Regions from separate parts of the Halanaerocella petrolearia genome, predicted to be linked through region 3. Evidence: riboswitches for the same ligand, from Rfam matches in the RefSeq annotation. Region 3 holds a riboswitch; each other region holds the start of a gene.
What was found. A riboswitch is a leader RNA that binds a small molecule or an ion and turns the genes downstream of it on or off. The one in region 3 is predicted to bind cyclic di-AMP.
Positions count from the first base shown of each region.

Region 1: linked by a shared signal. The riboswitch ahead of ACYQ39_RS07120 (AtpZ/AtpI family protein) and the one ahead of ACYQ39_RS05395 (TrkH family potassium uptake protein) in region 3 are both predicted to bind cyclic di-AMP.
Region 2: linked by a shared signal. The riboswitch ahead of ACYQ39_RS06075 (sensor histidine kinase) and the one ahead of ACYQ39_RS05395 (TrkH family potassium uptake protein) in region 3 are both predicted to bind cyclic di-AMP.

Region 1 covers NZ_BAAHXW010000001.1:1,407,749-1,414,703, forward strand. The annotation lists gene atpA (F0F1 ATP synthase subunit alpha) at 1-1,384, opposite strand, end outside; gene ACYQ39_RS07090 (F0F1 ATP synthase subunit delta) at 1,395-1,943, opposite strand; gene atpF (F0F1 ATP synthase subunit B) at 1,940-2,443, opposite strand; gene atpE (ATP synthase F0 subunit C) at 2,538-2,789, opposite strand; gene ACYQ39_RS07105 (ATP synthase Fo subunit C) at 2,826-3,377, opposite strand; gene atpB (F0F1 ATP synthase subunit A) at 3,407-4,156, opposite strand; gene ACYQ39_RS07115 (ATP synthase subunit I) at 4,160-4,573, opposite strand; gene ACYQ39_RS07120 (AtpZ/AtpI family protein) at 4,580-4,801, opposite strand; cyclic di-AMP (ydaO/yuaA leader) riboswitch at 5,138-5,339, opposite strand; gene ACYQ39_RS07125 (MraY family glycosyltransferase) at 5,487-6,509, opposite strand; gene ACYQ39_RS07130 (deoxycytidylate deaminase) at 6,643-6,955, opposite strand, start outside.
Region 2 covers NZ_BAAHXW010000001.1:1,198,133-1,205,087, reverse strand. The annotation lists gene accD (acetyl-CoA carboxylase, carboxyltransferase subunit beta) at 1-292, shown strand, start outside; gene accA (acetyl-CoA carboxylase carboxyl transferase subunit alpha) at 292-1,281, shown strand; gene pfkA (6-phosphofructokinase) at 1,300-2,304, shown strand; gene pyk (pyruvate kinase) at 2,328-4,082, shown strand; gene ACYQ39_RS06080 (FxsA family protein) at 4,153-4,623, shown strand; cyclic di-AMP (ydaO/yuaA leader) riboswitch at 4,721-4,869, shown strand; gene ACYQ39_RS06075 (sensor histidine kinase) at 5,022-6,869, shown strand; gene ACYQ39_RS06070 (response regulator transcription factor) at 6,883-6,955, shown strand, end outside.
Region 3 covers NZ_BAAHXW010000001.1:1,051,152-1,058,106, forward strand. The annotation lists gene ACYQ39_RS05380 (potassium channel family protein) at 63-710, opposite strand; gene ACYQ39_RS05385 (TrkH family potassium uptake protein) at 727-2,064, opposite strand; gene ACYQ39_RS05390 (potassium channel family protein) at 2,305-2,952, opposite strand; gene ACYQ39_RS05395 (TrkH family potassium uptake protein) at 2,978-4,312, opposite strand; cyclic di-AMP (ydaO/yuaA leader) riboswitch at 4,431-4,655, opposite strand; gene rplT (50S ribosomal protein L20) at 4,808-5,161, opposite strand; gene rpmI (50S ribosomal protein L35) at 5,187-5,384, opposite strand; gene infC (translation initiation factor IF-3) at 5,399-5,989, opposite strand; gene thrS (threonine--tRNA ligase) at 6,231-6,955, opposite strand, start outside.

The sequences.
Region 1 (6,955 bases), 360 kb from region 3:
GAATAAACTCAGCCTCAAATCTTCTAATGTCTTCTAAAGGAATATCATCCAAATAACCATTAGTTACAGCATAGATAATCATTACCTGATTCTCTACAGCCATTGGTGCAGTTTCATCCTGCTTTAGAACCTCTACAATTCTTTCACCACGGGCCAACTTCTGCTGCGTAGATTCATCTAAGTCAGATCCAAACTGGGCAAATGCCTCTAACTCACGATACTGAGACATATCAAGCTTTAAAGTACCAGAAACATCATTCATAGCACTAATCTGAGCATCTCCACCTACTCGAGATACAGATAGACCTACATTAACAGCTGGTCGGACACCAGAATAGAACAATTCACTCTCTAAGAAGATCTGACCATCAGTAATAGAAATTACATTAGTTGGAACATAAGCAGAAATATCTCCTGCTTGTGTCTCAATAATTGGTAGAGCTGTTAAAGAACCAGCACCTAATTCATCATTCAACTTAGCAGCTCGTTCTAATAGACGAGAGTGTAAGTAGAATACATCACCTGGATAAGCTTCTCGCCCTGGTGGTCGTCTAAGTAATAGAGACATTTCACGATAAGCAACTGCGTGCTTAGATAAATCATCATATACAACTAAAACATCTTCACCTTCATACATAAATTGTTCTCCAATAGAGCAACCAGCATATGGCGCTAGATACTGTAATGGAGCTGGTTCACTAGCAGATGCCGTAACAACAGTCGTATAATCTAAAGCACCTTCCTGTTCTAACTTATCTACAATTTGAGCTACTGTAGATGACTTCTGACCAATAGCTACATAGATACACGTTACATCTTGATCCTTCTGGTTAACAATAGCATCAATTCCTAAAGCTGTCTTACCAGTCTGACGATCACCGATAATCAACTCACGTTGTCCTTTACCAATTGGTACCATTGAGTCAATAGCTTTAATACCTGTCTGTAATGGTTCTTTTACAGGCTGTCGATCAACAATACCTGGTGCTTGGGATTCAACTGGACGTGAATCGTCAGCATTGATTGGCCCTTTACCATCAACTGGTTCACCTAAAGGATTAACTACACGACCCTTTAGTTCTTCACCTACAGGGACACTAACAACCTTTCCAGTTCTATGTACTTCGTCACCTTCTTCTATCTGTGACTCATCTCCCATAATTACGCAACCAATACTATCTTCCTCAAGATTTAGAATCATGCCATTAACTCCACTTTCAAACTCTAATAATTCACCAGCCATAGCATCTTCTAAACCATGGATTCTAGAAATACCATCTCCTACACTAAGAACAGTTCCTACACCCTCAGTTTCTATCTCTACATCATAATTTTTAATTTGTTCCTTAATGATAGAACTTATTTCTTCAGGCTTAAGATTCATCATCTCACCCCTAACTTACTTCTAACTCTTTTAGGTTTTGATTTAAATTTTCTAGTTGACTTGCTAAACTACCATCAATTATCTTATCACCAATCTTGAGTACTAGACCACCTATTAAATCAGGTTTAATTTCAACTTCTAATTTAATATCCTTATTTAATTGCTCTGCTAACTTAGTCTGTAATCTCTCTTGCTGTTCCTGAGACAATTCAATTGGTGATCTAACTTCAACTTCTAATCTATTAGCTTCTTTATCAACCAACTTCTTAAACTGTTGGTAGATAAGATCTAATAAAGTTTCACGACTCTTATCTATTAACAACTTTACAAAATTAAATAAATCATTCGATAACTCATCAGCAAAAACTTTTGCAAATAATTCTTTCTTCTGTTCTCCAGTAAGTTCTGGATGATGCAATACTTGATTTAGTTCTTCACTTTCTTGCACCATTGTGGTTAAATCAGCAAATTCTGTTAAAGTTGCTTCTAAATTATCTTCTTCTTGGGCCAACTCAAATAAAGCTTGAGCATATTTTTCAGCCACTTGTTCTTCTATCATGTTAGTTCACCTAACTTCTCTTGATCAAGTTCTTCAATAAACTGATCAATGGTTTCTGCTTTTAGATTCTGCTTAGCAACATAGTTAGCTAAGGCCTTCTTGCTCATTTCAGCAGCAATGTCAGCTACTTCATCTTTTAATTCCTCTTGAGCTTCTTGTTTGGCCCGAGCTATCTCTTCTTCTGCTTTAGCAATCTTTCTATTAGCTTCTTCTTGAGCTTTACTAACAATTTCATCTTTCTGTTTCTTACCACGACGACGACTATCTTCAATAATCTCTTGAGCTTCTGCTTTGGCTTCTCTTAGTTTTTGTTGATACTCTTCTTTTAATTCTTCAGCTTCTGCTTCCTTTTCTTCTGCTGATTCTATCTGATCAGAAACCTCTTCAGACCTCTGTTCCATAAAGTTAGTAATAGGCTCAAACAATAACCCCTTTAAAATTAGATATAACACAATAAAGTTAATTAACTGAAAGAAGAAGGTTATATCTAAACTAATCACTGTCTATTCCCTCCTTTCGAGACTACCATAATAAAAGGGAATGGAAGATGAATAGGCATATTCATCATTATCCAATCCCTTATTAAGATTTAACTTAGCCAAGAAGTGGATTAGCAAATAATAAGATTAAGGCAATTACCAAACCATAAATACCTGTTGTCTCTGCTACAGCAGCACCAAGTAACATTGTTCTAGTAATTACACCTTGAGCTTCTGGTTGTTTTCCTACTGCTTCAGCACCTTTTCCTGCTGCAAATCCCTGACCAATACCTGCACCAATACCTGCAATCATAGCTAAACCTGCTCCAATAGCAGATGCAGCTGCAATTAAAGATTGACCATCCATTATGTATTCCTCCTTTTTCTAAATTATTTATAGCAACTAACCAAGTAATGGGTTAGCAAATAATAAGATTAAAGCTACTACTAAAGCATAAATACCTGTTGTCTGACCTACAGCCTGACCTAATAACATAACCTTCATAATTAGACCTTGATATCCTGGTCTATTTCCAACACGTTCAGCACCTTTTCCTGCAGCAAAACCTTGTCCAATACCTGGGCCAATACCTGCAATCATAGCCAAACCTGCTCCTAAAGTAGAAGCAGCAATTACTATTCCAGCTCCTGCCACCCCAACTAGTGGATTAGCATATAGCAGGATTAAAGCTACTACTAGAGAAAAGATACCTGAAGTCTCAGCAACTGCTGCTCCTAACAGCATAACTAAAGTAACATTATTACTATTCTCTTCATTCTTACCTACTGCTTCAGCACCTTTTCCTGCTGCAAATCCCTGACCAATACCTGGACCAATACCTGCAATCATAGCCAACCCAGTAGCTATCGCAGTAGCAGCTAACACTTGAGTACGAGCACTAAATTGGTTAAACCACTCTAAAAGAAATACTACTAGGTTAGATATTTCTTCCACTCAAATCCCTCCTTTCTACCATGGAGAGATTACTCCATCTCCATTGAGATATAAGTCATAGTTAACATTGTAAAGATGAAAGCCTGTAACACACCAGAGAATAAATTAAAGTATAGATCAGCTAAACCTGGAATAATTAAAGTAACTACTCCATATAACAGCCCCATAATAACGACACTGGCCATCATATTACCAAACAAACGGAAAGATAATGACACTGGATCTGCCAGATTTCCAATTACATTCAATGGGAATAAGAAAGGCATTGGTTCAAAGTAACCCTTCAAATAAGTTCCAAGTCCATTAGACTTAATACCAAAGTAATGAATATTAAAGAAAGTAATTGCTGCTAAAGCAAAAGTAGTATTTAAGTCTGCTGTTGGGGTATAAAGATGCAAAACATCTCTTCCTGGAACAATCCCCATAATATTAGCAATAGTCAAATAAATCACTAAAGTTCCTATATAAGGAGTAAACTTCTTCATATTAGGGCCCATTGTAGTTTCAACTAGACCTGATACACTTTTTATAAATGCTTCAGCTATATTTTGAAGACTTCCTGATTCAGGTTCTCGTTTTAAATTACGAGTAGCTAACCAAGAAAATATAGCTAAAACAGCCATAATAACCCAAGTAGTAGTCACAGTTGATTTAATTGGAGCATTAGCAATATGTAACATTCTAGTTAATGCATTATCAGGCAAATAAAACATAACATCTGGGCTAAATGCATCAGCTGAGGGAGCCCCTCTTAAAAAAATCTTATCTAAAATACTCATCCTTTATCTTCCCTCCTTTCTTCCTACTTTCTTTAAATTATATTCACGACCTTGGGGCCAAAAATTAAAAGCATTAACTACCAAAATAACTCCTTTCACTGTTAACATACCTACTAGAACAGTTACTAAATTTACATCTGGCCTCTTTAGAGCTATATAAAAAGTTACGGACCAGAGAATATATCTTAGTATGTATTGAATAAAGGTATAAACTCCAGCTTTGACTGGTTTAAACTCTACTGCCCTCTGTAAGGAAGAAGAAAGTAGTTGGAGATTAAGCAAGCTCATTACTCCTCCTACAAAGATACCTAAAACAGCTTTCCTATCTAAAAAGATAGCCATTAACAACATTAAAACTATATTTAAAATAATTGTCCATTTAAAGATAAATGTCTTTGTTCTCTTTACTTGCTTCATAATTGATCACTTCCCACTATCTTGTTGGCTAATTAGTAGTCGATAAGCATTTCTAAAGCCAACAATAACTCCTAAAATAACTCCCAAAATCAAAAACAAAGGTTCAGTAGCCAATATACTATCTAAATAATCACCCAGCCAGACACCACCAATAATAGGAACAATAATAGCAATTCCTATTTGAGATAATAAAGCTAATGCCTCTAAAACTTTCACTTTTTCCTTCATACCAACTCTCCTAATTAGTGATTCCTAAATTAAGAAACATTATACATAAAGTACAAATAAATTAAAGAACTGTCTTTCTTCCCCTAATTATATCAGATATCCTTTGGCTTAACAACAAAAATAAACCAATAAGTTATAGGATGGTTTTAACTTTAACTTGACTAACAGCTGATCCTTCAGGTCTAAAAGACAAGACCTTTCGTAATAAAAACCATTCATAACAGATAACTCATAACAAAAATATAAAAAGACCACAGCAGATAGCCGTAGCCCTTTTTAGGTATACTTTTCTATTTATAGCTATAGAATGTTTAAATAGCTATAAACAGACTAGACTGATCCCCTTTCCGAATGCCTACGAGGTTAGCTGTCGGGCTCAGGTAAAAGGGTTACCTTACCACCTTGAGTTTAAGTCTGAGTCTAAGTCTAAGCAAAATAGATATTTACTTAAACTCAAGCTCAACTTCACCCTCAATAATGGATTCGCCCCAAAAAAATGGGTCCCCCGCTCCAATATAGGATTAGGCAATTAGCATAAATATTTAATTATCTACAAACATTATACAATAAAGTGATATTTACTGCAAGGAATTTGATTTCTATTTTTTATATCAAACTATCTCTAATTAATATTTCACTGCTTACATTATAATAGATATCTTAAATTTTGTAAAGGATATTTGTACTATTTATCACAATATCCTGTATCTTTGTAAACTTTAGAATCCGTCTTCAAAATTCCCAATTTATAACTACCACTTAACAGAAATAAAGTTATCATTCCTAATAAAAATACTAATTGATTTAAATCTGCTTGACTAATTCCTATAGCTACTAAGCTTAAAGACAGACTGACTAAATAAACGATAATCACAGCTTGCCACTGAGTTAAGCCTAAACTCAATAACTGATGGTGTAAATGGTTCTTATCTGCTTTAAAGATAGGTTTTCCAACTAATCTACGTCGTAAAATAGCAAATAAAGTATCAAAAATCGGAACTCCTAGTACCAAGATAGGAATAATAAAGGTAACAGTTGTTATACTCTTTAAAGCACCAGTAATAGAAATAACACCTAACATAAAACCTAAAAACATGCTTCCGGTATCTCCCATAAAGATTTGAGCCGGATTAAAATTGTAACGTAAAAATCCTAACGTGGCACCAATTAAACTTAAGGTCATTAATACAGCTAACATCTGACCTTGCTGATAAGCGAAGATACCTAATGGAATAGCAGCAATTACTGTCACTCCACCAGCTAAACCATCTAAACCATCAATTAAATTAATTACATTCATAGTACCTAACATCCAGATTAAAGTAATTGGTAAACTTAACATTCCTAAATAATGACCTTTGATAAATTCAATCTTAACTCCAGAAAAGACTAATAATAAAGTAATTGCTATTTGACCTATTAATTTAATCACAGCCGAAAGTTCATATAAATCATCTATAATTCCTAAAAATACAATTAAAGTAGCACAGACCATAATAGTTTTTATTTGAGAATTAAGTCCTAACCAGAAGAGACTTAGCATAACTCCAGCAAAGATCGCCAAGCCACCTAAATTAGGAATAGCTTCAGTATTAATACGACGCTTATTAGGTTCATCTACTGCTCCTAGAGCAAAAGCTAACTTTTTAACTACTGGAACCAATGCATAAGCTACTAATAAACTGATTAATAAAGGCATTAATAACATCAGTTTCACCTTCTTTCTAATTTTTATAACAATAAAAAACTGACCACACAATAGTGGTCAGTTTCCCAATAAGCAAGTCCATCTCTATTCTAAAAGATTAACTTACTTTTTGCAATTATTGAATTCTGATAATTTATCCAATTTGTTCTAATGTTATATCTGCCTCTTTTAACATCTTCTGGGCCAACTCATCTGGATAAGCTCCTTTAAAGACTATTCGCTTAATCCCAGCATTAATAATCATCTTTGTACAGAGAATACATGGTTGATGGGTACAGTATAAAGTAGCACCTTCAATTGAAGTACCATGTAAAGCAGCTTGAATAATTCCATTCTGTTCAGCATGTAAGCCACGACATAACTCATGACGCTGTCCAGATGGTACATTCTGCTCTTCTCTAATACAACCTGTTTCACTACAATGAGGCAAGTCACTAGGAGCTCCA
Region 2 (6,955 bases), 150 kb from region 3:
TGATGAAGCTGGAGGGTTGTATATTTCTGTCTTAACTGATCCAACTTATGGTGGTATTTCAGCTAGTTTTGCCTCTTTAGGTGATATTAATATTGGTGAGACTGGTTCTAAAATTGGTTTTGCTGGCCCAAGAGTAATTAAACAGACAATTAATCGCGACTTACCAGAAGGATTTCAGACAGCTGAGTTTTTAGAGGAGCATGGTATGTTAGATAAAGTAATTGATAGATCTGAATTAAAAAATACAATAGGTAAAATTTTAGAGATTCATTATCCTAGAGGTGACAAGTAATGAGTGAATACTTAGATTTTGAAAAACCTCTTATTGAGTTAGAAGAGAAGATTAATGAGTTAAATAGTTTTATGAGAGAGAAAGATATAGATTTAACTGATGAAGTTGAAAGGCTAGAGAAGAGAGCTGATAATTTACGTCAGGAGATCTTTACTGAGTTAGAACCATGGGAAATTTTGAAGATTGCTCGTCATGCTGAAAGACCAACAACCTTAGACTATATTGATTCAATTTGTGATGATTTTATTGAGTTACATGGTGATAGAACTTTTGGCGATGATCAAGCTTTAGTAGGAGGTATTGGAAAGATAGATAATACACCTGTTACTATTATTGGTCACCAAAAAGGAAAAACTACTAAAGATAATATTGAACGTAACTTTGGTATGGCTCATCCAGAAGGTTATCGTAAAGCCTTACGTTTGATGAAACAAGCTGAAAAATTTGGACGACCTATTATCTCCTTAATTAATACTCCTGGAGCTTATCCAGGTATTGGAGCTGAAGAAAGAGGACAAGCTGAGGCAGTTGCTAAAAACATGATGGAGATGGCAGGGATTTCAGTACCGATTATTGTAATCATTACAGGAGAAGGAGGTAGTGGTGGAGCTTTAGGTATTGGTGTAGGTGATAAAGTATTGATGTTAGAATACACATATTACTCTGTTTGTTCACCAGAAGCTTGTGCTGCTATTCTTTGGAAGGATGCTGATAAAGCTAAAGAAGCAGCTAAGGCACTAAAGATAACTGCACAAGATTTACTGGAATTAGGAATTATAGATGATACAATTGCTGAGCCACCTGGAGGAGCACATAAGAATTATCAACGTAGTGCCCAATTACTAAAAGAAAGAATTTTAAGAGAAATAAAGGAGTTACAAGCTTTAGATAAAGAAGTACTATTAGATAATAGATACAATAAATTTAGACAGATGGGTTATATTAAAGAGCAAGTAAAGGAAGTAGTAAATACAGAACAAGAAGCTTAATTTTAAGGAGGGAAAAGAATGAAGAAGATAGGTGTCTTAACTAGTGGTGGAGATGCTCCTGGTATGAATGCTGCTGTTAGAGCAGTAGTTCGTAAAGCCATTAGTGAGGGTTTGGAAGTAGTAGGTGTTAAAAGAGGATACGCTGGAGTCATTGAAGGTGATTTTATTAAGTTAGATCGTAGCTCAGTTAGTGATATTATCCAGCGTGGTGGTACTTTCTTACGCTCTGCTCGTTGTGAAGAGTTTAGAACAAAAGAAGGACGTCAAAGAGCAGCCAAGAAGTTAAAAGAAGAAGGGATTGAAGCATTAGTAGTTGTTGGAGGTGATGGTTCCTTTACTGGGGCTATGTTATTAAGCCAAGAGACTGGAATTCAAACTATTGGTGTTCCGGCAACTATTGATAATGATATTGCTTGTACAGATGATAGTATTGGTTATGATACTGCTATGAATACAATTATCGATGCAATTACTAAAATTCGTGATACAGCTAGTTCTCATGAAAGAGCTTTTGTAATTGAGGCAATGGGTCGTCACGCAGGATTCTTGACTTTGGCTGCTGGATTAGCTGGAGGAGCAGAATCTATTTTAGTACCTGAAGTTGAATTTGATATTGATGAAGTTTGTGAACAAATTCAAGAAGATTATGAAGAAGGTAAAATTCATAGTATTGTATTAGTAGCAGAAGGAGTAGAATTTGGTGATATAGAATTTGAAACTGATAGAAATCCTGGGGAAAGTCCAGCTTTTGTGTTAGGGCGAGAGATTAATGGACGAACAGGATTTGAAACTAGAGTAAGTATTTTAGGCCATATCCAGCGTGGTGGTGCTCCAACTGGTCGTGATAGATTACTAGCTAGTAGATTAGGGGCTGCTGCAGTAGATCAGTTATTAGCTGGTGAAAGTAATAAAATGGTTGGCTTAATTCATAATAAGGTAGAGATATCTCCAATTGAAGAAGCAATTGAAGGTAATAAAGAATTAGATAGAAATCTATATAAATTAGCTAATATTTTAACTTAATCTTATATAAGGGGGAATTGTTAATGAGAAAAACAAAAATAGTATGTACTATTGGTCCAGCTAGTGATGATAAGGAAACATTATCGCAGTTAATTGATGCTGGGATGAATGTAGCTCGACTTAACTTTTCACATGGTGATTTTGAGGAGCATGGAGCTAAGGTAGATAAGATTAGAGAGTTATCTGCTGAAAAAGAGAAGTCAGTAGCTCTATTATTAGACACTAAGGGACCAGAGATTAGAACTGGAGACTTAGAGAATGATGAAGATGTAGTCTTAGAAGATGGGCAAGATTTTGCTTTAACTACTGAAGATATTGCCGGAGACAATGAGAGAGTATCTGTTTCTTATAAGAGTTTACCAGAGGATATGTCTATTGGAGATACCATCTTAATTGATGATGGATTAATTGGTTTAGAGGTAAAAGAAATTACTGAAACAGATGTTATCTGTAAGGTAATTAATGGTGGAGAATTAGGTTCTACAAAAGGTGTTAATCTACCAGGTGTACCTGTACAATTACCAGCTATTACTGAGAAGGATAGAAATGATATTAAGTTTGGTATTGAGCAGGGTGTAGACTTTATTGCAGCTTCTTTTGTGCGTAAAGCTTCTGATGTGTTAGCTATTAGAGAAATCTTAGAAGAGCATAATGCTGATATACATATTATTGCTAAGATTGAGAACCAAGAAGGTGTAGAGAATGTTGATGAAATTTTAGAAGTAGCTGATGGATTAATGGTAGCTCGTGGTGACTTAGGTGTGGAAATCCCAGCTGAAAAGGTACCAGCAGCTCAGAAGATGATGATTAATAAGTGTAATCGAGCTGGTAAGCCAGTTATTACTGCTACACAAATGTTAGAATCAATGATTCATAATCCACGACCAACAAGAGCAGAGGCTAGTGACGTAGCTAATGCAATTTATGATGGTACTGATGCAACAATGTTATCTGGTGAGACTGCTAAAGGCGACTATCCTGTTGAAGCAGTTGAGACAATGGCTAATATTGCAACCGAGACTGAGAAATCATTAAAATATCGTCAGTTATTAGATCGAGAAGCATTAAATCCAGCTAGAACAATAACTGATTCAATCAGTTATGATACTTGCAAGACTGCCTATGAATTAGGAGCGTCTGCAATTATTACTTCTACTCGTTCTGGATATACAGCTAGAATGGTATCTAAACATAGACCTTATGCACCAGTAGTAGCTGTAACTCCTAATAAGCGAGTCTTTAATAAGTTGATTTTATCTTGGGGTGTTAAGCCAGTATTAGCAGATATTACTGAATCTACAGATGAGATGATTTCTGAATCAGTTGCTGCTGCTAAGGAAGCTGAATACGTAGATGATGGTGATTTAGTAGTAATTACTGCTGGAGCACCAGCTGGTATCCCAGGAACTACTAACCTATTAAGAGTAGAGATTGTAGGAGAAGTTGCTCTACGTGGAGTAGGTGTTGGTAATAAGGCAGCAAGTGGCGAAGTCTGTATAGTTAATAATGCTGCTGAAGCTAAAGAGAAGGTTAAACGAGGTGACATTGTAGTAGCTCCAGAAACAGATGATGATTATTTACCTGTTCTTAAGAAAGCAGCCGGAATCATTACTGAAAATCCTGGTTTAACTTCTCATGCAGCTATCAAAGGTCTAAAACTAGATCTTCCTGTAATTGTAGGAGTTAATAATGCTGCTGATAAGTTAGCAGATGGTGATGTAGTAACAATTGATAGTATTCGTGGTTTAATCTATCGTGGAGAAGCTAAGATTTTATAATTTAAATTCTAAAAGTGCGTAGCATTAAGCTGCGCACTTTTTTATTTTTATAGAAAGAAGGTGAGAAAATATGTTGAAATTGTTTTTACTCTTTTCTTTAGTTCCACTAATTGAATTGGCTTTCTTAATTAAAATAGGAGAGTATATGGGTTTACCACTAACTGTTTTGTTGGTAGCTGGAACAGGTATAATAGGAGTATCACTGGCTAGGCAGCAAGGTTTAGCTGTAATTTCAAAAGTGAAGAGTAATTTAAGTAGTGCTAAATTACCTAAAGATAGTTTGTTAGATGGACTATTGATTTTAATTGGTGGGGTAATGTTATTAACTCCTGGTTTGCTAACTGATATAACTGGTTTTTCTTTAATTATCCCAGTAACTAGAAGAGCTATTAGAAGGGTAGTTAAGAGTCAGATTAAAGATAAAGTAGTTATGAAAGGCTATAATTATGATTTTCAACAGAATAATAAATCTCAATCAAAAGAAGAAAAAGAGGATAATGTTATTGATATAGAGGACTATGAAGAAATAGATGAAGATTAAGTGGAGTAGTTATATTTCATTTCTAATATGAATATTTTCTTGACAGGATTAAAGCCTATTAGATATAATAAAACTACTGAAAAGATAAAATCGAATATTAAGTTAAGCGCCGAATTTTATATTTTTATATAAAAGCGGGGGACCCATTTTTGGGGCGAATCTAAATCCATTGTACAATGGATTTAGTAAGGTTTCCCTTTAACCTGAGCCCGCCAGCTAACCTCGTAGGCGATTTAAGGGGGTAGAATATGTGTACCTATAGATATAGCTATACCTATGTCTATGTATAGCTATATCTATAGGTATACACATACGTAAAAAGACTACGGCTACCTGCTGTAGTCTTTTTTGTATTTTATAGTAGAAGATTGCTTAAATTAATTATGTGAGGTGGTTAAATGACTAAAGATTTAAGCTTGCGAGCCAAAATATTATTGGGTTATATGGCAGTAATTATAGTCTTAATTGGATTAGCTAGTTGGTCAATCTATAATTTTGTCTCTTTAAATGAATCAATCCATGATATTATGGTTGAAAATTATAGAAGTGTTATTGCTTCAGAGGAGATGATGGAGGCCTTAGAAAGACAGGATAGTGCAGAGTTAATATTCATTTTTGGACAACAAGATAAGGCTCTAAATATATTTCAAGAGAACCAAATGCAGTTTATGAAGTATCTATCTAGGGCTGAAGACAATATAACAATTCCAGAAGAGAAGAAGATTATTAAGAGTCTTAACCAAGACTATCAAGAATATTTAGGGAAATTTATGAGATTACGAAAGATGGCTGGTCAAAAGAGTTTTAGTCAAGTTCAAAAATATTACTTACAGCAGATTATGCCTCATTTTGAGAAGGTAAAGAAACATTCTAGGGATTTATTAATGGTTAATCAAGAACATATGAAACAGGCTCAACAGAGAGCTAATGATAATGCAACTCAGGCAATTTACTCAACAGTTATCTTCTCTATAGTAGCACTTATTTTGGCTTTATCCTTTGGTATTTATATTTCTAATCTGATTATCAAACCAATTAAAGAGTTGACTGCTAAGATCAAAGAGATTGCAGGAGGAAATTTAGATCAGGTTATTGAGATTGATACTAAAGATGAGATTGGACAATTAGCTGGTGAATTTAATAGAATGACCTATCGTCTTAAAGAATATGAAACAATGAATGTTAGTAAATTAGTTGAAGAAAAGAATAAGTCTGAAGCAATTGTTAAGAGTATATCTAATCCTTTGCTGGTAACTGATCAAGAGAATAAAATTTTATTAATGAATCCTAGAGCAGAAAAGCTATTTGATTTAACTGAACATAAGATATTAGGAACTCACTTCTTAGAATCAATCAAGGAAGATAAGATTTTTGATTCTATTACTGAAACTCTAAAATCAGGTGAAGTAAAGTTTGGTAATGATAATCAGGTCATTAAATTTATGGCTGAAGATGATAAAGAGTTATATTTTAGAATTACCACTACTCCTGTAAAGGATAAGGATAATACAACTACGTTAGTTGTTACTTTATTAGAGGATATTACCCATCTTAAAGAAGTAGATAAGATGAAGTCTGAGTTTGTATCAATGGTTTCTCATGAGTTTAGAACTCCTTTAACATCAATGAATATGGGAATTAATATGTTATTAGAAGAAAATATAGGAGAAGTTAATGACCAACAAGAGGAGTTATTAGAGGTAGCTAAAGAGGATTGTGAACACCTGAATAACTTAGTAGATGATTTACTGGATTTATCAAAGATAGAATCTGGAAGAATAGATTTAGACTTTGGAACTATTCAAGTGACTAAAATCTTTGAGACATCGATTCAGCCCTTTGTTGAACAAGCAAAAAACCAAGGGATAAAGCTAATCACTGAAGAGGTAGATAACTTAGCAGTTTATGCGGACTTGAATAAGGTTACTTGGGTAGTTACTAATCTAATTGGTAATGCTTTGCGGTATACTGAAGTAGATGATGAAATAAGATTATCTGCCCAGAGAAAGGGTCATAAGGTTCATATTTCAGTAGCAGATACTGGTTCAGGAATTCCTAAAGAGTATCAGCATAAAATTTTTGATAAGTTTGTTAGAGCAGGGGCAGACAAAGATAAGGGAACAGGAACTGGTTTAGGCCTGGCTATTTCTAAGGAGATAATTGAAGCTCATGGAGGCAGAATCTGGGTTGAGAGTGAAGAGGGGGTAGGCAGTACCTTTACCTTTACGTTAAAATTGCCTAAGTAAGGTAGGTGAGATGATGAATAAGATATTAGTTGTGGAGGATAATAAAAATATTATTACTGTGCTTAAATTATGTTTAGAAAATGCTG
Region 3 (6,955 bases):
AACTCCTTTCTGTAGCTTAATACCAGGAGCTATTATATCACCCCCTAGCTAATAGCTCAAATCTATAATCTTCTTAATTCTTCTAAACTTTCGTTATCTCCTACTACAATTAAAGTATCATCAGGTTCAATCTTTAAGTTGGCCCGAGGAGAGACTTCAACCTTTTTACCTCGTTTAATAGCCATTACATTTACTCCAAAACGACTTCTTAACTCTAATTCTTTTAAACTTTTGTTATGCATTTCAGAATTAGGTTTCATCTCAATCACACTATAATCAGGGGCCAACTTAATATACTCTAAGATATTAGCATCGACTAAGTTATTAGCAATTCTAGCCCCCATATCACGTTCTGGATAAACTATCTTATCTGCCCCTACTTTATGTAACACCTTCCCATGTAACTGATTATTAGCTTTAACAACTACTTTGCTAACTCCAAGTTCTTTAAGTAATAAGGTAGCTAAAATATTGGATTGAATATCCTCACCTATACTAACTACTGCTATATCAAAGTCATTCACTCCTAACTCTTGTAACGCTTCTTTATTAGTAGCATCAGCTTGTACAGCATGAGTTACTTCATTACTAATCTCCTGAACTCGATTTTCGTCAACATCTACTGTCAAGACATCACAGTTTTTATCTGCTAGTACCTTAGCTACACTGGTACCAAAACGTCCTAATCCGACTACTATAAATTGTTTCATTAACTTCGCACCTCTTCTACCCAATTAATATCTCTTCTGTTGGATACTTAATCTTATCTGATTCTATCTTCTCTCCTAATGCTACTGCTAGAGTCAACGGGCCAACTCGTCCTGTAAACATTAACAGAACCACCATCAACTTACCTACTGAACTTAAAGCACTAGTAATTCCTGTAGACAGACCTACCGTCCCAAAGGCCGATACAGTTTCAAAGAAGATTTTTATAAATGAAAATTCTTCTGTAATTGTTAAACCCAAAGTAACTAAAATAACAAATAGTATTCCTACAATTGTAACTGCTAAAGCCTTATAGATAATATGTTGCGGAATGGTCCGACCAAATAATTGAGGTCGTTTTTTACCTTTAACCAATGAATAAGCAGTTAATAATAAGACACCTATAGTTGTTGTCTTTAGCCCTCCTCCAGTAGAACCAGGAGAAGCTCCTATTATCATTAACATAATGACTAAAAATAAACCTCCAGAAGTTAAATTACCAAGTGGAACTGTATTAAAACCAGCCGTTCTAGGTGTTACTCCCTGAAAGTATGCAGCTAGCAATTTGTTAGATAAAGATAAATTGCCTAATGTCTTAGGATTAGAAAACTCTAATAAAAAAATTCCACAGACTCCTACCAGAATCAAGACTATTGTAATTAATAATACTATCTTTGTATTTAGAGATAGAGAAGTAAATTCTCGCTTATGATATAAATCAGCAATTACTGCAAAACCAATCCCTCCAACAATAAATAAAGTAGTAATTACTAAATTAATATAGGGATCAGTTACAAAATCCTCTAGACTATTGCCAAAAAGATCAAATCCTGCATTACAGAAAGCAGAAATGGCATGAAAGATAGAAAAATAGACTGCTTTTCCAGTTGAAAATAAAGAATTAAATCTTAAGAATAACAAAACTGCTCCTATAAACTCAACTCCTAAAGTCAATCCAATAATATACTTGACTATCTTAATTAGCCCAGCAAGATTAAAGTGATTTATCTCTTCTTTAACGATAATCCTTTCTCTAAAAGTAATTTCTCTACCTAATAATAAGACTACTAAAGTAGAACTAGTCATTAAACCTAAGCCACCAATTTGAATTAAAAATAAGACTACTAACTGCCCAAATAATGATAAATCATGAGCCGTATTAACTACAATTAATCCTGTCACCGCCGTAGCTGAGGTAGCTGTAAATAAAGAATCTATCAAATTTAATCCCTGGCCTGAAACTGTAGCCCAAGGAAGTGATAATAAGATAGTTCCTAAAATAATCAATATTAAATAGCCTAATACCAAAAACCTGGCTGGCGACAAGGACCTAGCTATAGAAGAAATAATTCTCACCCCCAGGTTAATCGCTTGTATCTTTAATATGTACTAGATACTTTTAGATTATAACCTGAAAGTAGAATTTAATTGATATTAAGCTGTGAGCTATTAGCTATGAGTCATGTGCTACTTCAAATTCAAAATTAAAAAACAGTTCAATTTTTTTAAAACAAAGAATCTAATGAAATTTAAATTTTGAATGTAAATCTTTTGAACTTACTCATAGCTCACGACTCAAAACTCATGGCTAATATGTTAATAATGCTTAAGCTGCTTAAGACTATCTTCTTGGCCCATAACTACTAATACATCACCGGAATTGACTTTATCTGTTGCTTCTGGAGATAGATTAATATCATCATTTGATTTAATAGCCAAAACATTAACACCAAATTTACTCCGTAAATCCAAATCTTTAAGACTTTCACCACTTAACTGCTCTGAAGCAATTAATTCAGCAATACTATAATTTGGAGCCAACTCTATATAGTCTAATACATTAGCTGAAACTAAGTTATTTGCTACTCTAACACCCATATCTCGTTCAGGATAAACTACTTTATCAGCACCTACTTTACTTAATAACTTACCATGTAAATTATCTTGTGCCTTAACTACTACATGAGGTACACCTAACTCCTTTAAAACTAAAGTAGCCAAAATATTAGCATGAATATTAGAGCCAATACCTACAATAGCAATATCAAATTCATCAACTCCTAAAGTATTTAAAGCCTCTTCTGAAGTAGCATCTGCTTGCACAGCATGAGTTACTTCATTAGAAATCTCCTGTACTTTGTCTTCATCTATATCGATTGCCAATACATCATGTTCTTTATTAGCTAAGGTAGTAGCTACACTAGCTCCAAAACGTCCTAAACCTACCACTATAAACTGTTTCATTTCTCATCCTCCTTACTAAAAATCATTACCCAACTAAAATCTTCTCTTTTGGATACCTAATATTAGCCTTATGTCTCTTCTCAGCTACTGCAACTGCAATAGTTAAAGGGCCAACTCGACCAGCAAACATAGTCAGAATAATTACTATTCGACCTATAGTAGATAAATCACCAGTTACTCCAGTTGATAGACCTACTGTTCCAAAAGCTGATACCGCTTCAAAGAAGAGATCAATAAATTGTGCCTGCTCAGTAATCGTCAAAATAATAGTTACTAAAGCTACCAGAACTGAAGCAATAAAGGTAATAGATAAGGCATCAAAAATTACCTCTCTACCCAACCGCCGTTTATATACTTCTACATCATCTCTACCAGTAGCTCGTGAATATAAAACAGCAAGTAAAGCTCCAAAAGTAGTTGTCTTAATTCCACCACCTGTAGAACCAGGTGAAGCACCAATAAACATCAGAATAATTACAAAAAATATAGTTGAATTTCTTAAAGAACCTGTTGGTAAAGTATTGAACCCAGCCGTTCGAGGAGTAATAGATAAAAAGTAAGAAGATATTACCTTATCCTTTAAAGATAAATTCCCCATTGTGGCTGGATTAGAGTATTCTAAAATAAAAGACCCAATAAAACCAACTATAATTAAAACTAATGTTACACTTAAAACTAACTTAGTCTGTAAAGAAAAATTCTTAAATCTTTTACCATCATATACTTCAGCAATTACTGCAAAACCAATCCCACCTAAAATAATCAGACTAGTAATTGTGAAGTTAACTGTTATATCTCCAGTGAAATTTGCTAAACTGTTACCAAAGATATCAAAACCAGCATTATTAAAAGCTGATACTGAATGAAAAATGGCATAATAGATAGCCTTACCTAAAGGCATATCCTGCACAAACCTAGTAAATAACAACACAGCTCCTGTCCCCTCAATTGTAAAAGTAACAGCTACAACATATTTTACTAATTGTAAAATTCCCGATAGTTCAAACTGGTCTAAATCCTGTTGAATCATCAACCTATGTTTTAAGGTCACTTTTTTACCTACCAGAAAGGCAAATAGAGTAGACATACTCATAATTCCTAAACCACCAATCTGAATTAGACACATAATTACAACTTGACCAAAGACAGTAAAGAAAGATGCTGTATTCTCAACAATTAACCCTGTTACTGCTGTAGCAGAGGTAGCAGTAAAAATAGCATCTAAGAGATTCATCCCTTGACCATTTGTAGTAGCTATAGGTAATGTTAATAATAGAGCCCCTAATAAAATCACTGTTGAATATCCTAAAGACAATATTTGAGCAGAACTTAATTCATGCAGATTAAATCTTTTCTTCATCTCTCCACCTCTCTTTCAATTCAATACTATAAGAATTATTCCATTAATTGACTATATTAATACAAAAAGACTACAGCAGGTAGCTGTAGTCCCAAAAAATATAGAATAGACATACTCTCTACCCCCTCTTTACTGCCTACGAAGTTAGCTGTCGGGCTCAGGTTGAAGGGTAACCTTACCAAGTTAAGTTTAAGTCTGAGTCTAAGTTTAAATAGAATTATTAAAAATAGCTATTTACTTAAGCTTAGGCTCAATCTCAATCTTAATACTGGATTCGCCCCAAGAAAAATGGGTCCCCCGCTTCTATACCAGATAATAGTATAAAATTCGGCATCTTTAAAAGTATTCAATTTTCCAGTGCTATTATTATAACTTCTTAATTACTTATTTGTCAAGTTCTTTGTAATTTAATTGCAATTCAAGCAATATTATTCCTATTAAAAAAGCAAAAGAGCCTAAAGTAAATAACTTTAAGCCCTTTATTTATAAGAGATGTTAGATGTTTTCTTTAGCTAAGTCAACTAATTCAGCAAATCCTTCTTCATCATTAATTGCCATATCAGCTAACATTTTGCGGTTAACTTCTACACCAGCTTCTTTTAAGCCATGAATAAACCGACTATAAGGTAGGTCATGCTGTCTAGCAGCAGCATTAATTCGGCTGATCCATAACTTTCTAAAGTCTCTTTTCTTCTGCTTCCTATCACGATAAGCATAATTTAATGACTTCATTACCTGTTCTGTAGCTGGTCTATATAATTTACTCTTAGTTCCAAAATAACCTTTTGCTAATTTAAGAATCTTCTTTCTTCTTTTTCTTCTTCTATTACCTCGTTTAACCCGTGGCATAATTCATACCTCCTTGTATTAAGTTTTACTCATATGGTAATAATTCTTCTACACGTTTCTGATCATCTTCATGAACTACAGCATCTTTACCTAACTTATTCTTACGACTAGAAGTCTTTTTAGTATTTAAGTGGTTCTTAAAACCTTTTTTACGCTTAAACTTACCTTTACCAGTCTTTTTAAAGCGTTTCTTAGCACCTTTATGAGTCTTCATCTTACCCATGTTTATCCCTCCTTCTACTTCTCGCTCTTTGGTGTAATAAACATTAACATGTTTCTGCCTTCCATTGTAGGTTTCTTAGAAACCTTACCTATATCACTAACTTTTTCAGCTAATCTATCCATTAATTCATAACCAAGATCTTTATGAACAATTTCCCGACCTCTAAATCTAAGACTAACTTTAACTTTATTCTTATCATTTAAGAATCTTCTAGCCATCTTGGCTTTAACATTAAAGTCATGGTCTTCAATATTAGCACTTAGCTGAACTTCTTTAGTCTTCATTACATTTTGATTTTGCTTGGCTCTCTTAGCTTTCTTAGCCTGCTCATACTTATACTTACCATAGTCCATAATCTTACAGACAGGCGGTTTAGCTTGAGGAGCAACCTCGACTAAATCTAAATCCTTTTCATCAGCTAAACTTAAGCCTTTCTTAAGTGACATAATACCAACTTGTTCACCATCATTATCTACAATTCTTACTTCTCTAGCTCTAATTTGCTGGTTAACTCTTAAATCTTCGGCACTAATTTTACATACACCTCCTGAAATAAGAAAAAGATGACCTTTAATTAGGCCATCCGCAGTAAAAAAATTAGACATACATACCCCTAGGTATATAAGCTAATTATATTAACCTAAGCTTCTTTGTCTCAGGTGAGAAGCGGATGACTTCTGCTTTATTGTCCTTACTTAGTATAACATATCACTATATAGCAGTCAAGAGAAAAGTTATTAGCTATGAGCCTAGAGCTAATTCAATTTCTTTAAGACAAAACTAAATTTTAAATTTATAGGTTTTGAATTAGCTCACGACACATGACACACAACTCACCACTCACTACTACTCTTTATTCTTAATCTCTTCTACAATATCTGCTTTAAATTGATCAGCATCAACTGCTCCCATATCTCCTTCTCGACGGTGTCGAACTGATACTGTTTCATCTTCTATCTCATTGTCACCTACAATTAACATGTAAGGAATCTGTTGCATCTGAGCTTCTCTAATCTTATAGCCCATCTTTTCTTTTCTAGCATCAACTTCTACTCTAACTCCAGCAGCCTCTAACTCTTCTTTAAGATCATAAGCATAATCTAAGTGATCATCAGTAATTGGAATAATTTCTGCTTGAACTGGCGCCAACCATGTTGGGAATGCACCAGCATAATGTTCAATTAAGATACCCATAAATCGTTCTATACTACCAAGGATAGCTCTATGGATCATTACTGGACGATGCTCATCTCCATCTTCTCCAATATAAGTTAAGTCAAAACGCTCTGGCATCTGGAAATCAAGCTGGATTGTTCCACACTGCCAAGTTCGACCCAAGCTATCTTCAAGCTGAAAGTCAATCTTTGGCCCATAAAAAGCTCCATCTCCTTCATTGACTACATAATCTAATTCATTGTCTTCAATTGCTTCTCTTAAAGCATTAGTAGCTTTGGCCCATAATTCATCAGAACCCATTGATTTATCAGGTCTAGTACTTAATTCCACACTATAATCAAAGTCAAAAGCACTATAAAGCTTATCAACTAACTTAATAACTCCATTCAACTCTT